DNA from 3 places in the Streptomyces sp. NPDC012935 genome. Region 1 is predicted to be linked to each of the others. Evidence: riboswitches for the same ligand, from Rfam matches in the RefSeq annotation. Region 1 holds a riboswitch; each other region holds the start of a gene.
The links. Region 1 has a riboswitch for cyclic di-AMP ahead of ACFY5C_RS29305 (transglycosylase SLT domain-containing protein). Riboswitches for the same ligand answer to the same signal wherever they lie in the genome.
Positions count from the first base shown of each region.

Region 1 (3,266 bases):
GGCGGGAGATGTGGCTCAAGCGGCTGGAGGCCGTCGAACCGTTCCTGCACACGTGGCTCGGCCACCGGACGCGCGACGACTACTGGCGCCACGGCAGCGTCTGCGAGGACTACGGCGCGATCGACGCCGCCGTCCTGGCGGTGGGCGGCCGGCACGACCCGTACCGCGACACCGTCCTGCGTCTCGTCGAGCACCTGCCGGCGGACCGGGCGCGCGGCCTGATGGGCCCCTGGTCGCACCAGTACCCCGACTGCGGCTGCCGCCGGGCCCCGCGATCGGCTTGGCTGAAGGACGAGGACAGCGGCGTCATGTCCGGGCCCCTGCTGCGCTCGTACGCCAGTGACTCGCACCGCCCGGCCACGGTGTTGGAACTTCCGGTACGCGCGCGTACGTTGGACGAATCGGCGGACGGGGCAGCGGTCACCTTCGAGGAACCGGAGCAGGCGAAACCGCTCGGCGTGAACTCCCTCATCACGCCGGACGAGCCCCGCCCCGAGCGCCTTGTCATGCGGGACGTGGCCAAGGGCGAGTGGCGCCTGGAGGTCGACCCCCGGTACGGCGGCACGCGCGTCTGCCCGGACGGCCTGGAGTTCACCGAGGACGCGCTGGAGACGTACACGATCAACGAGTGGGGCCCCTGTCGGCCCGCACCCGCTCGGACCGGTCGATCCGCCTGCACCGCCCGGAGCCGGGGTGGGACGCAAGCGTGCGGACGCTCGGAGATCAGCTACGACCGGCATGACTTCATCGCCTCCAACGAGGTGATCTGCCTGGAGGGCGAAGAGGTACTTTTCCACCGGACATGGGAGAAACGGACTCCACGGACAGCCGGTTAAAGGTGAGTTGGATTCATTGCCCGATTTGCCGCTCTTGTGGACGCCAGTGAATTGGGTCACTTACACCCATTCATGGAACCAACTCGGCGCACCCGCGTCTCCCCTTGCTTCCAAAGCAAGTTGAGGCTTGGCAACCGCAAAGGATCAAGCACCCCATTCGCACCAGACCATGGTCAAACAGCACGACAGTGACCACGGCACTTGTTCCGGGCATGTGCTCTCGCATACGTTCCCGCTCAGTCGGGCGGACGCCTAATCCTGCCGCCGCCCGAGTCACCCACCCACGCAACTCACTCACGCACGGCAGGAGCGGGGGACCCAGGTAAGTCGCCGGACCGGACGCCTTGATGGCGCACCGAACCGGCTCGGGGTGAAGTCGCGCCGCCGCACGGCGGCGCGGCCGGGCATCTCCCGCCCGAACCCGACAGCTCACCTCGCAGGCGCCGGAGAGGAACAGCGCCATGCCCCGAGGTAAGCACCGCCGCCCCCGCACCAACCCGCTCACCCGGCACGTCATCGCAGCCGGCACCGGTACCGCCGCCCTCGCCATCCCGCTCCTGAGCGCGACCACCGCGAGCGCCGCACAGCCGGCCCAGTCCCCCACCGTCGCGCAGGCCGCTCCCCAGGCCGCCGTGAAGGCCAAGACCGTCGCGTACACCACGAAGAAGGGCGACACGCTCTACGGCATCGCCGACCGGTACGACGCGCAGGGCGGCTGGAAGCAGCTCTACAAGGACAACCGCAAGGCGATCGGCGACGACCCCCGCCTGATCCACCCCGGCCTCGACCTGGAGGTCCGGGCGACGAAGAAGGCGAGCTCGCCGGGCAAGTCGGCCGACAAGGCGTCCGCGCCCGCCAAGAAGTCCAACGTCGCCAAGGCCACCCAGTCGTCCGTGAAGACGTACCCGAACAACCTCGACGGCTGGATTCGCAACGCGCTGGACATCATGGCGCAAAACGGAATTCCGGGTTCGTACGAGGGCATTCAGCGCAACATCATGCGCGAGTCGTCCGGCAACCCCCAGGCCATCAACAACTGGGACTCCAACGCCGCCGCGGGCACCCCCTCCAAGGGCCTCCTGCAGGTCATCGACCCGACCTTCGCGTCGTACCACGTGCCGGGCACGGTGTACGACCCCTTCGACCCGGTCGCGAACATCACGGCCGCGTGCAACTACGCGGCCGCGCGTTACGGCTCGATCGACAACGTGAACGGCCCCTACTAGGCCCGGGCACGGGGGCCTGGCCGCCGACGACGTGCCCTACTGGGCGAAGTCGGCCAGGCTCCCCGCGAACAGCCTCTCGAGGACGACGGCGATGCCGTCGTCCTCGTTCGAGAGGGTGATCTCGTCGGCGACCGCCTTGAGTTCGGGATGCGCGTTGGCCATCGCCACCCCGCGGGCGGCCCAGTCGAACATGGGGATGTCGTTGGGCATGTCCCCGAAGGCGATCGTCTCGCGCGCGCCGAGGCCGAGATGCTCGGCGGCGAGCGCGAGACCGGTCGCCTTCGTGATGCCGCATGGCTGGAGTTCGACGGTCCCGGGCCCCGACATGGTGACCGTCGCGAGGGAGCCGACCACCGACCTCGCCGTCGTCGCCAACTCGTCGTCGGACAGGGTGGGATGGCGCAGCAGCACCTTGCTGATCGGCTCGCACCACAGGTCGTCGCGGTGCCGGACGCGTACGGCGGGCAGGGTGGGGTGCGGCATCAGATACCCGGGCTCGATGAGCGTGAGCCCGTCCACGCCGTCCTGGTCGACAGCCGCGTACACCTGCCCCACCTCGGCCTCGATCTTGCCGAGCGCGGTCTCCGCCAACTCCCGGTCCAGGGTGATGGACCACAGCAGACAGTCCGCTCCGGCGTCGTACAACTGCGCGCCCTGTCCGCACACCGCGAGCCCCCGGCTGCCCAGGACATCGAGGAGCGGGCGCACTCTGGGCGCCGGCCGCCCCGTCACGACGAGGTGCTGCGCACCGGCCGCCGCCGCCTGCGCGAGCGCTTCGAGGGAACGGTCGGAGAGCGTGTCGTCGCCTCGGAGCAGCGTCCCGTCCAGGTCAGTGGCGATGAGTGAATATGCGATGGGTCGGGCCATGATCAGAGAATACGGACAGGAAGCCCCATCGACTCGACTCGAACCGGACGGCTGCTGTGTTCACATGCGTTGACACCTGTTCCGGTTCCAGTTCTGATTCCGGGCTGGCAACTTCCTTTTGCTTGTGGCGATTTCACCCCCACGGGGCGACGACAGGGCTCCTGGACGGCACCGACGCCCGTCTTGACGATGTGGCCCACCACGGCCACCTGCTGATTCACCGGCCCCCGCGACGCGAGATCCGTACTGCCCAAGACCCTCGCCTCACCCGTAACGTGTGGCCCGACCACATGGCACGGAGCGTATGAGAGTGAGGCAGCACCCCATGCCCCCCTTC
Region 1 covers NZ_JBIBBC010000014.1:101,395-104,660, forward strand. Annotated here, with positions in the region: partial or broken gene ACFY5C_RS29300 (CocE/NonD family hydrolase) at 1-836, shown strand, start outside; cyclic di-AMP (ydaO/yuaA leader) riboswitch at 1,118-1,292, shown strand; gene ACFY5C_RS29305 (transglycosylase SLT domain-containing protein) at 1,298-2,062, shown strand; gene ACFY5C_RS29310 (HAD family hydrolase) at 2,099-2,929, opposite strand; gene fahA (fumarylacetoacetase) at 3,255-3,266, shown strand, end outside.

Region 2 (3,266 bases), on a different contig from region 1:
GCGGCGATGTGCCGCACCTTGCCCGCCTTCACCAGCTCGTCCAGCGCGCCGACGATCTCCTCGACCGGCACTTCCGGCTTGTCGAAGTGGGTGTAGTAGAGGTCGATGTGGTCGGTGCCGAGGCGGCGCAGTGAGGCGTCCGCGGCCGCCTTGATGTTGGCGGCGGTGAGGCCCTGGAAGTCGGGGTGCTGGCTGACCTTCGTGGCGATCACGACGTCCGCACGGTTGCCGCGCGCCTTCAGCCAGTGGCCGATGACTGTCTCGGACTCGCCGCCCACGTTGCCCTCGACCCACGCCGAGTACGAGTCGGCCGTGTCGATGAAGTTGCCGCCCGCTTCGGTGTACGCGTCGAGGACGGCGAAGGACTGGGGCTCGTCGGCGGTCCAGCCGAAGACGTTGCCGCCGAGGCAGAGCGGGAAGACCTCGAGGTCGGAGGAGCCGAGCTTGCGCAGAGAAGTCATGCTCGACATCAACGTCCGTGGCTGAGGCCGATCTTCCGGGAGAGGCGCAAAGTTCCCGTAAACAAGCGGACCCCGGCGCTCCGAACCGGCAGCCCTGACGTCGGGGGGACGCCGTCAGGACTGCCGGGGATCAGGACAGGATCGCCGGGGAAGAGGTGTGGACGGGCTTCGGCAGGGAACTAGCAGAGGCAGAGGACGTAACGCCTCAGGGCGTGAGCCCCTTGCCGCGCAGCCACGCGAGCGGGTCGATGCCGCTCGAGCTGCCGCCGGGGTGCACCTCGAGGTGGAGGTGGGCACCGGTCACGTTGCCCGTGGCTCCCACGCGGCCGATGACGTCGCCGGTGTTGACCTTCTGGCCCACGCTGACGCTGATCGAGGACTGGTGCGCGAACCAGACCTCGGTGCCGTCGTCGAGGGTGAGCTCGGTCTTGTAGCCGTACGAGCCGTCCCAGCCGGCGAACGTGATCGTGCCGCTGTGCACGGCCTTGATCAGTGTGCCCGAGGGAGCGGCGAAGTCGAGGCCCGTGTGGTAGCCGGAGGACCAGTAGGCGCCGGCCTGTCCGAAGGTCGAGGTGAGGGTGTACGAGGAGGTCGGCAGCGTGTACTGCTTGGCCAGCTCGGCGAGGCGCTCGGCCTCGGCCTTCTTGCGGGCCTCCTCCTCGGCCTCGGCCTTCGCGGCGGCGGCCTTGGCCTTGGCTTCCTGCTCCGCCTTGGCGGCCGCGTCGGCGGCCTCCTTCTCGGCGGCGGCGACCGCGGCTGCGGCGGCCTTGCTGTCGATCTGGTCCTGCTGGTACTCGGCCTGCGCGATGATCCGGCTCCGCAGCGCCTCACCGGCGTCGGAACCGCCCTGCGCGGTCTCCTCGTAGGTCTCGCCCATGGTGCTGAGCGCGGTGGCCGCGTCCTCGGCGGGCTCGGAGGAGTCGTCCGAGATCAGGGGCAGGTCCGGCATGGTGATGGCGACCGGCGGCTTGCCGCTGTTCGCGCTGGCCATGCCGCCCGCGCCGACGGCGGCTATGACACCGACGCCGAGAACCGTGGAGCTGCGGGCGAGTCCCCCGCCGCGCTGCTTGGAGACGCGATGCCTGCCACGTACGGGACGAAGGGACTCCGCGGTGGGGTTCCACTCCTCGAACGGGCCCTCGTCGGTGCGGTCGCGGTCGTAGCCGAAGGTGTCGGTGCTGCGCTGACTCGGCACGAACGGGGCTTGCTGGGCAGGCCGGTTGGACGCCACGTGGGCGTACTCCTTTCCTTCCTTCTCGCCTACCGGGTTAGCTGACGGGTTCGGAGCAGGAAGGTCTCCTACGCGCGTATACCGCCCGTGAGTTCACGGTGGTATTTGCGCGATTCACCCCAAGGTGGTGGTTCCCCGGTTCCCTTTCGAGATTCGGCGCGTGCGCACGGAGCCGCCTCTTGTGACGGCTGGGACGACCGCGCTGCGTTATCGAACGTTAATAGACGCGGGGTGCGGATTCCAAGCTGTTCCACTTGATCATTAACGATTTTCGGCTGGACTTACGGGTCATGAGCGGCCCAAATCGGGCGAGTTGGCCAGACCTCAGGCACCACATGAGTGTTGACGGTGCGTCAGTTGTTATGCGGAGGGGGGTCGCCCGGTCACGCCCCGTGACATCACGGCCGTCGTACGGCGATGAGGGCCATGTCGTCCGCCATCCCGCCGCCGGAGTGCCGCCGCGCCTCCGCCGCGAGTACGCCGAGGAGCGCGACCGGCTCGCGGCGGGCGTTGGCGCGCCCCGCGAGGCCCGCCTCGGGGTCGTAGAAGAGGCCGCTGCCGTCCCGCGCCTCGGACAGGCCATCGGTGTACAGGAGCAGCGTGGCCCCGCTCGGACAGTCGACCTCCTGAGCCCGGTCGGGCCAGACGCCCAGCTCCCGCATGCCCAGTGGCAGCGCCGGCTCGGCGGCGGGCAGCGAGCGCACGGTGCCGTCGGCGTACAGCAACAGGGGTGATGGATGCCCGCGGTTGACGAGGCGCACGACCCCCCTGGCGTGCGGCAGCTCGGCAAGTACGACAGTGGTGAACCTCTCGGCCGACTCGGCCCACTCGCGCCGGTCACGCTCGCGCAGCAGCGCCCGCTCCAGGCGCTGTGCGACCGCCTCCAGCGTGCTCTCCTGCTCGGCGGCCTCCCGGAAGGCCCCGATGACCACGGCTACCGCGCCCACCGCCCCGATGCCCTTGCCGCGCACGTCCCCCACGACGACCCGGAGACCGTGCGGGCTGTCCTGCACGGCATACAGGTCGCCGCCGATGGAGGCGCCCTCCTGCGCCGCCTCGTACCGTGCCGCGATCTGGAAGCCGCCGATCCGCTCGGCGGGCTCGGGCAGTACGGCGCGCTGCGCGGCCTCGGCGATCTCGCGGGCGGAGGCGAGGCGTTCGTCGCTGCGGCGGACGAGGACGTTGATGAGGACGGCGAGGACGGAGACGGTCACCACGGTGGCCAGCTCCGTGATCACCTCGGCGCTGGGAAGGCCGCCGCGCAGGATGCGCAGCACGAGGAGTGCTGCGACGGCCACGACGCCCGTGAGGACGGTGCCGCGTTGCGAGTAGAGCGGGGCGGCGATCAGGGGTGCCGCGGTGAAGAAGGGGGCGCCGGTGAAGTCCGTGGGTGTGACGGAGTCGTACACGCCGCCGGCCGCGATCAGCAGGGCGGGGAGCAGCCGGACGAACCGGCGTGCGTACGAGATCCGCCGTTGCTCCACCTCACCAGGGTTGCCGACGCGGGAGTGCGGGGCGAGTGGTGAGGGCCGACCGGACGAGCTGCGGCGCAGTCGGGCGGAAAACACTCAGGG
Region 2 covers NZ_JBIBBC010000002.1:22,367-25,632, forward strand. Annotated here, with positions in the region: gene ACFY5C_RS05395 (aldo/keto reductase) at 1-461, opposite strand, end outside; gene ACFY5C_RS05400 (M23 family metallopeptidase) at 667-1,692, opposite strand; cyclic di-AMP (ydaO/yuaA leader) riboswitch at 1,704-1,861, opposite strand; gene ACFY5C_RS05405 (PP2C family protein-serine/threonine phosphatase) at 2,091-3,176, opposite strand.
Region 2: it holds a riboswitch for cyclic di-AMP, as region 1 does, so the genes downstream of both, ACFY5C_RS05400 (M23 family metallopeptidase) here and ACFY5C_RS29305 (transglycosylase SLT domain-containing protein) in region 1, are expected to answer to the same signal.

Region 3 (3,266 bases), on a different contig from region 1:
GTGGCGCGGAGGTCTCATCATGCGGGGCCTGCGCACACTTCCGGTGGATTTCACACCAGTTGGGTGAGTTCGTCCACCTCGTCAAACGTGACACGCGCTCAACTCTGTGATCTTCACGTGATCTACGCGGCATTAACTTGTGACAAGTGATCGAATGCCTATACGTTCACGGATCAACGACGGCGCCAGGTTTCGCGCGCCGCGGTCACTGCTGCCTCGTGAAAGGTCCCCGCATGCTCTCCGGGAACGGTCGTCACCGTCGCCCCCGCCAGGCTCCGGCTCTCCTCGTCGCGGCCGGAGTGACCGGGTCCGCCATTGCCATCCCGCTGCTCGGCGCCACGGGCGCCAGCGCTGCCGACGGCACCGTGTGGGACAAGGTGGCCGAGTGCGAGAGCGGCGGCTCGTGGAGCACGGACGAGGGCAACGGGCACTACGGCGGACTGCAGCTGACCCAGGACGACTGGGAGCAGTACGGCGGCCTCGACTACGCCCCGCGTCCCGACCTGGCGAGCCGCTCCCAGCAGATCGCCGTGGCGCAGGCCATCCTCGCCGACCAGGGGACCAAGCCCTGGGGCACCTGCGCGGTGCTCAACGGGCTCACCCCGAAGAACGGCTTGGTCGACCTCGACACCGGAGTGGAGGACGACTCACCCTCCGAGGTGTCCGGATCCTCTGGATTGCTTGATTCGTCCGGCTCGTCGAGTTCGTCCAATTCGTCTAACTCGTCGGGTTCCTCGAACTCGTCGGACCCGACCGACGGCCCGTCGGGTTCATCGGGCTCGTCGAGTGAATCTCCCAGCGGTTCGTCCGAATCGCCCCGGGATTCATCCTCTTCTCCCTCTTCCTCCCCCTCTTCGTCATCCAAGGCGGACAGCTCGGCGAAGCCTGACGCGTCACCCGACGCCAAGGACTCCAAGTCGCCCGACAGCTCCCCCGTGGAGACCCCGGACGGGGATAATCAGGACAACTGGGTGCAAGAGGTGGGCGCCTGGAGCCTCGTCGACACCGGCGCGCTCTCCGGGGAGGCGGCAGGCTCCGGGCGGCACCGCGGGCCGAGTGCCGACGAGAGTGAGACAGCCGACCCGGCGCCCGAGTCCTCCGGTCGCCACGCCTCGTACAAGGTCCGCGCCGGCGACACTCTGGCCTCCATCGCCGACTCCCTTGACCTCGACGGCGGGTGGCGGGCGCTGTACGACGCGAACAAGGGCGCCATCGGTGGCGACGCGAACGACATCGTCCCCGGTCAGACCCTGGACGTCCCCGTCGAATAAGGGCCGAACAGGGCGAAAAACAGTGGGAGTTCGCGCCACCTTTCGCACCCTAATGTCCGTTTTGGATGCGGTGAGAGATAGATCTCAGAAGCCCTGATCGTCTTTGTAATTCCGGGAATCGGGTGTCTACGGTCGTGATCGCTCGTCACCACGAGCCCCGGCTGCCGCAACGCCGAATCCTGCCAGTGGCCGCCCGGGAACAGTCGTCGCGTCAAGCGCCGTAGGCAGGAGCGGGGGACCCAAGGTAAGCGCCGGGTCCGGCAGTTGAGGCCCTTCGGGGCCGCACGGCCGGAGTCGGCTTGGGGTGAAGCCGCGCAACGCGAGCCGAAAGGCGGACGAGCGCGGCCGGGCAACTCATCTGGCCCGAACCCGACAGCTCACCTCGCAGGCGTCGGTGAGGGGATCCAACCATGCTGTTTTCCAGCAAGGGCAAGCACCGTCGTCCGTCCAAGGCCGCCCGCGCCATAGCCGCCGTCGGCGTCACCGGCGCCGCCGCCGTCGCCGCCCCGCTGATGGCGGCCGGCAGCGCCTCCGCCGCCACCGCCTCCGAGTGGGACGCCGTCGCCCAGTGCGAGGCCGGCGGCAACTGGTCCATCAACACCGGCAACGGCTACTACGGCGGTCTGCAGTTCTCCGCCTCCACCTGGGCCGCGTACGGCGGCACGGCGTACGCCGCCACCGCCGACAAGGCCACCAAGGCCCAGCAGATCGAGATCGCCGAGAAGGTTCTCGCGGGCCAGGGCAAGGGTGCCTGGCCGAACTGCGGCACCGGCCTGTCGAGCGCCGCGTACAACGGCTCCGGCGCCTCCTCGAGCGGTTCCTCGCAGAGCACCGAGAGCACCCCGCGCTCCACCGAGCAGCAGTCGGCCTCCCGCTCCGCCGAGCGTCCGGCCGCCAAGAAGTCGACCAAGACCGTCACCACCCCGACCGGCAAGAAGGTCAAGAAGGGCGACGGCGAGTACAAGGTCGCCAAGGGTGACACCCTCAGCTCGATCGCCGAGGCGGAGAAGGTCAAGGGCGGCTGGGAGAAGCTGTTCCAGCTGAACAAGGACATCGTCGAGGACGCCGACCTGATCTACCCGGGTCAGCAGCTGCACCTGAAGTAGTACGCGGCCAATAGCTGAACCACAGTGCCCTCACATCCGTGGAACTCATCATGAAGACCTCGTGAGGGTCACCCCCGTCCCCCACGGGCTCCCCGCTCCGGTGCGTGTTCCCCCGTACGCACCGGGGCGGGGCTTTTTCTTTCCCTGTAAGTCACCCACCCTTTGTTCCGGTAGGGAACAATGGGTACGGTTCGGTCCTGTCCACGGGACGGTCGGTCGGCTGCCGATGTCCCCGGGGCGGTTAGGCTCTAGTCGCAAGGCTCACAGCCCCGCACCACCAGCGACACAGTGCTTCACATCCCAAGAAGGAGATACTCGTGCCGTCCATCGACGTCGTCGTAGCCCGGGAAATCCTGGACTCCCGAGGCAATCCCACGGTCGAGGTCGAGGTCGGCCTCGACGACGGCAGCACCGGTCGTGCCGCCGTTCCGTCCGGCGCTTCCACGGGCGCCTTCGAGGCCATCGAGCTCCGCGACGGCGACTCGAACCGCTACCTCGGCAAGGGCGTCGAGAAGGCCGTCCTCGCCGTCATCGAGCAGATCGGCCCGGAGCTGGTCGGCTACGACGCCACCGAGCAGCGCCTGATCGACCAGGCGATGTTCGACCTGGACGCCACCGACAACAAGGGCTCCCTCGGCGCCAACGCCATCCTCGGCGTCTCGCTCGCCGTCGCCCACGCCGCCTCCGAGGCCAGCGACCTCCCGCTGTTCCGCTACCTGGGCGGCCCCAACGCGCACCTGCTGCCGGTGCCGATGATGAACATCCTGAACGGCGGCTCGCACGCCGACTCCAACGTGGACATCCAGGAGTTCATGATCGCTCCGATCGGCGCGGAGTCCTTCTCCGAGGCCCTGCGCTGGGGCGCCGAGGTCTACCACACGCTGAAGAA
Region 3 covers NZ_JBIBBC010000006.1:361,707-364,972, forward strand. Annotated here, with positions in the region: gene ACFY5C_RS18055 (cytochrome P450) at 1-67, shown strand, start outside; gene ACFY5C_RS18060 (transglycosylase family protein) at 234-1,271, shown strand; cyclic di-AMP (ydaO/yuaA leader) riboswitch at 1,478-1,677, shown strand; gene ACFY5C_RS18065 (transglycosylase family protein) at 1,682-2,377, shown strand; gene eno (phosphopyruvate hydratase) at 2,695-3,266, shown strand, end outside.
Region 3: it holds a riboswitch for cyclic di-AMP, as region 1 does, so the genes downstream of both, ACFY5C_RS18065 (transglycosylase family protein) here and ACFY5C_RS29305 (transglycosylase SLT domain-containing protein) in region 1, are expected to answer to the same signal.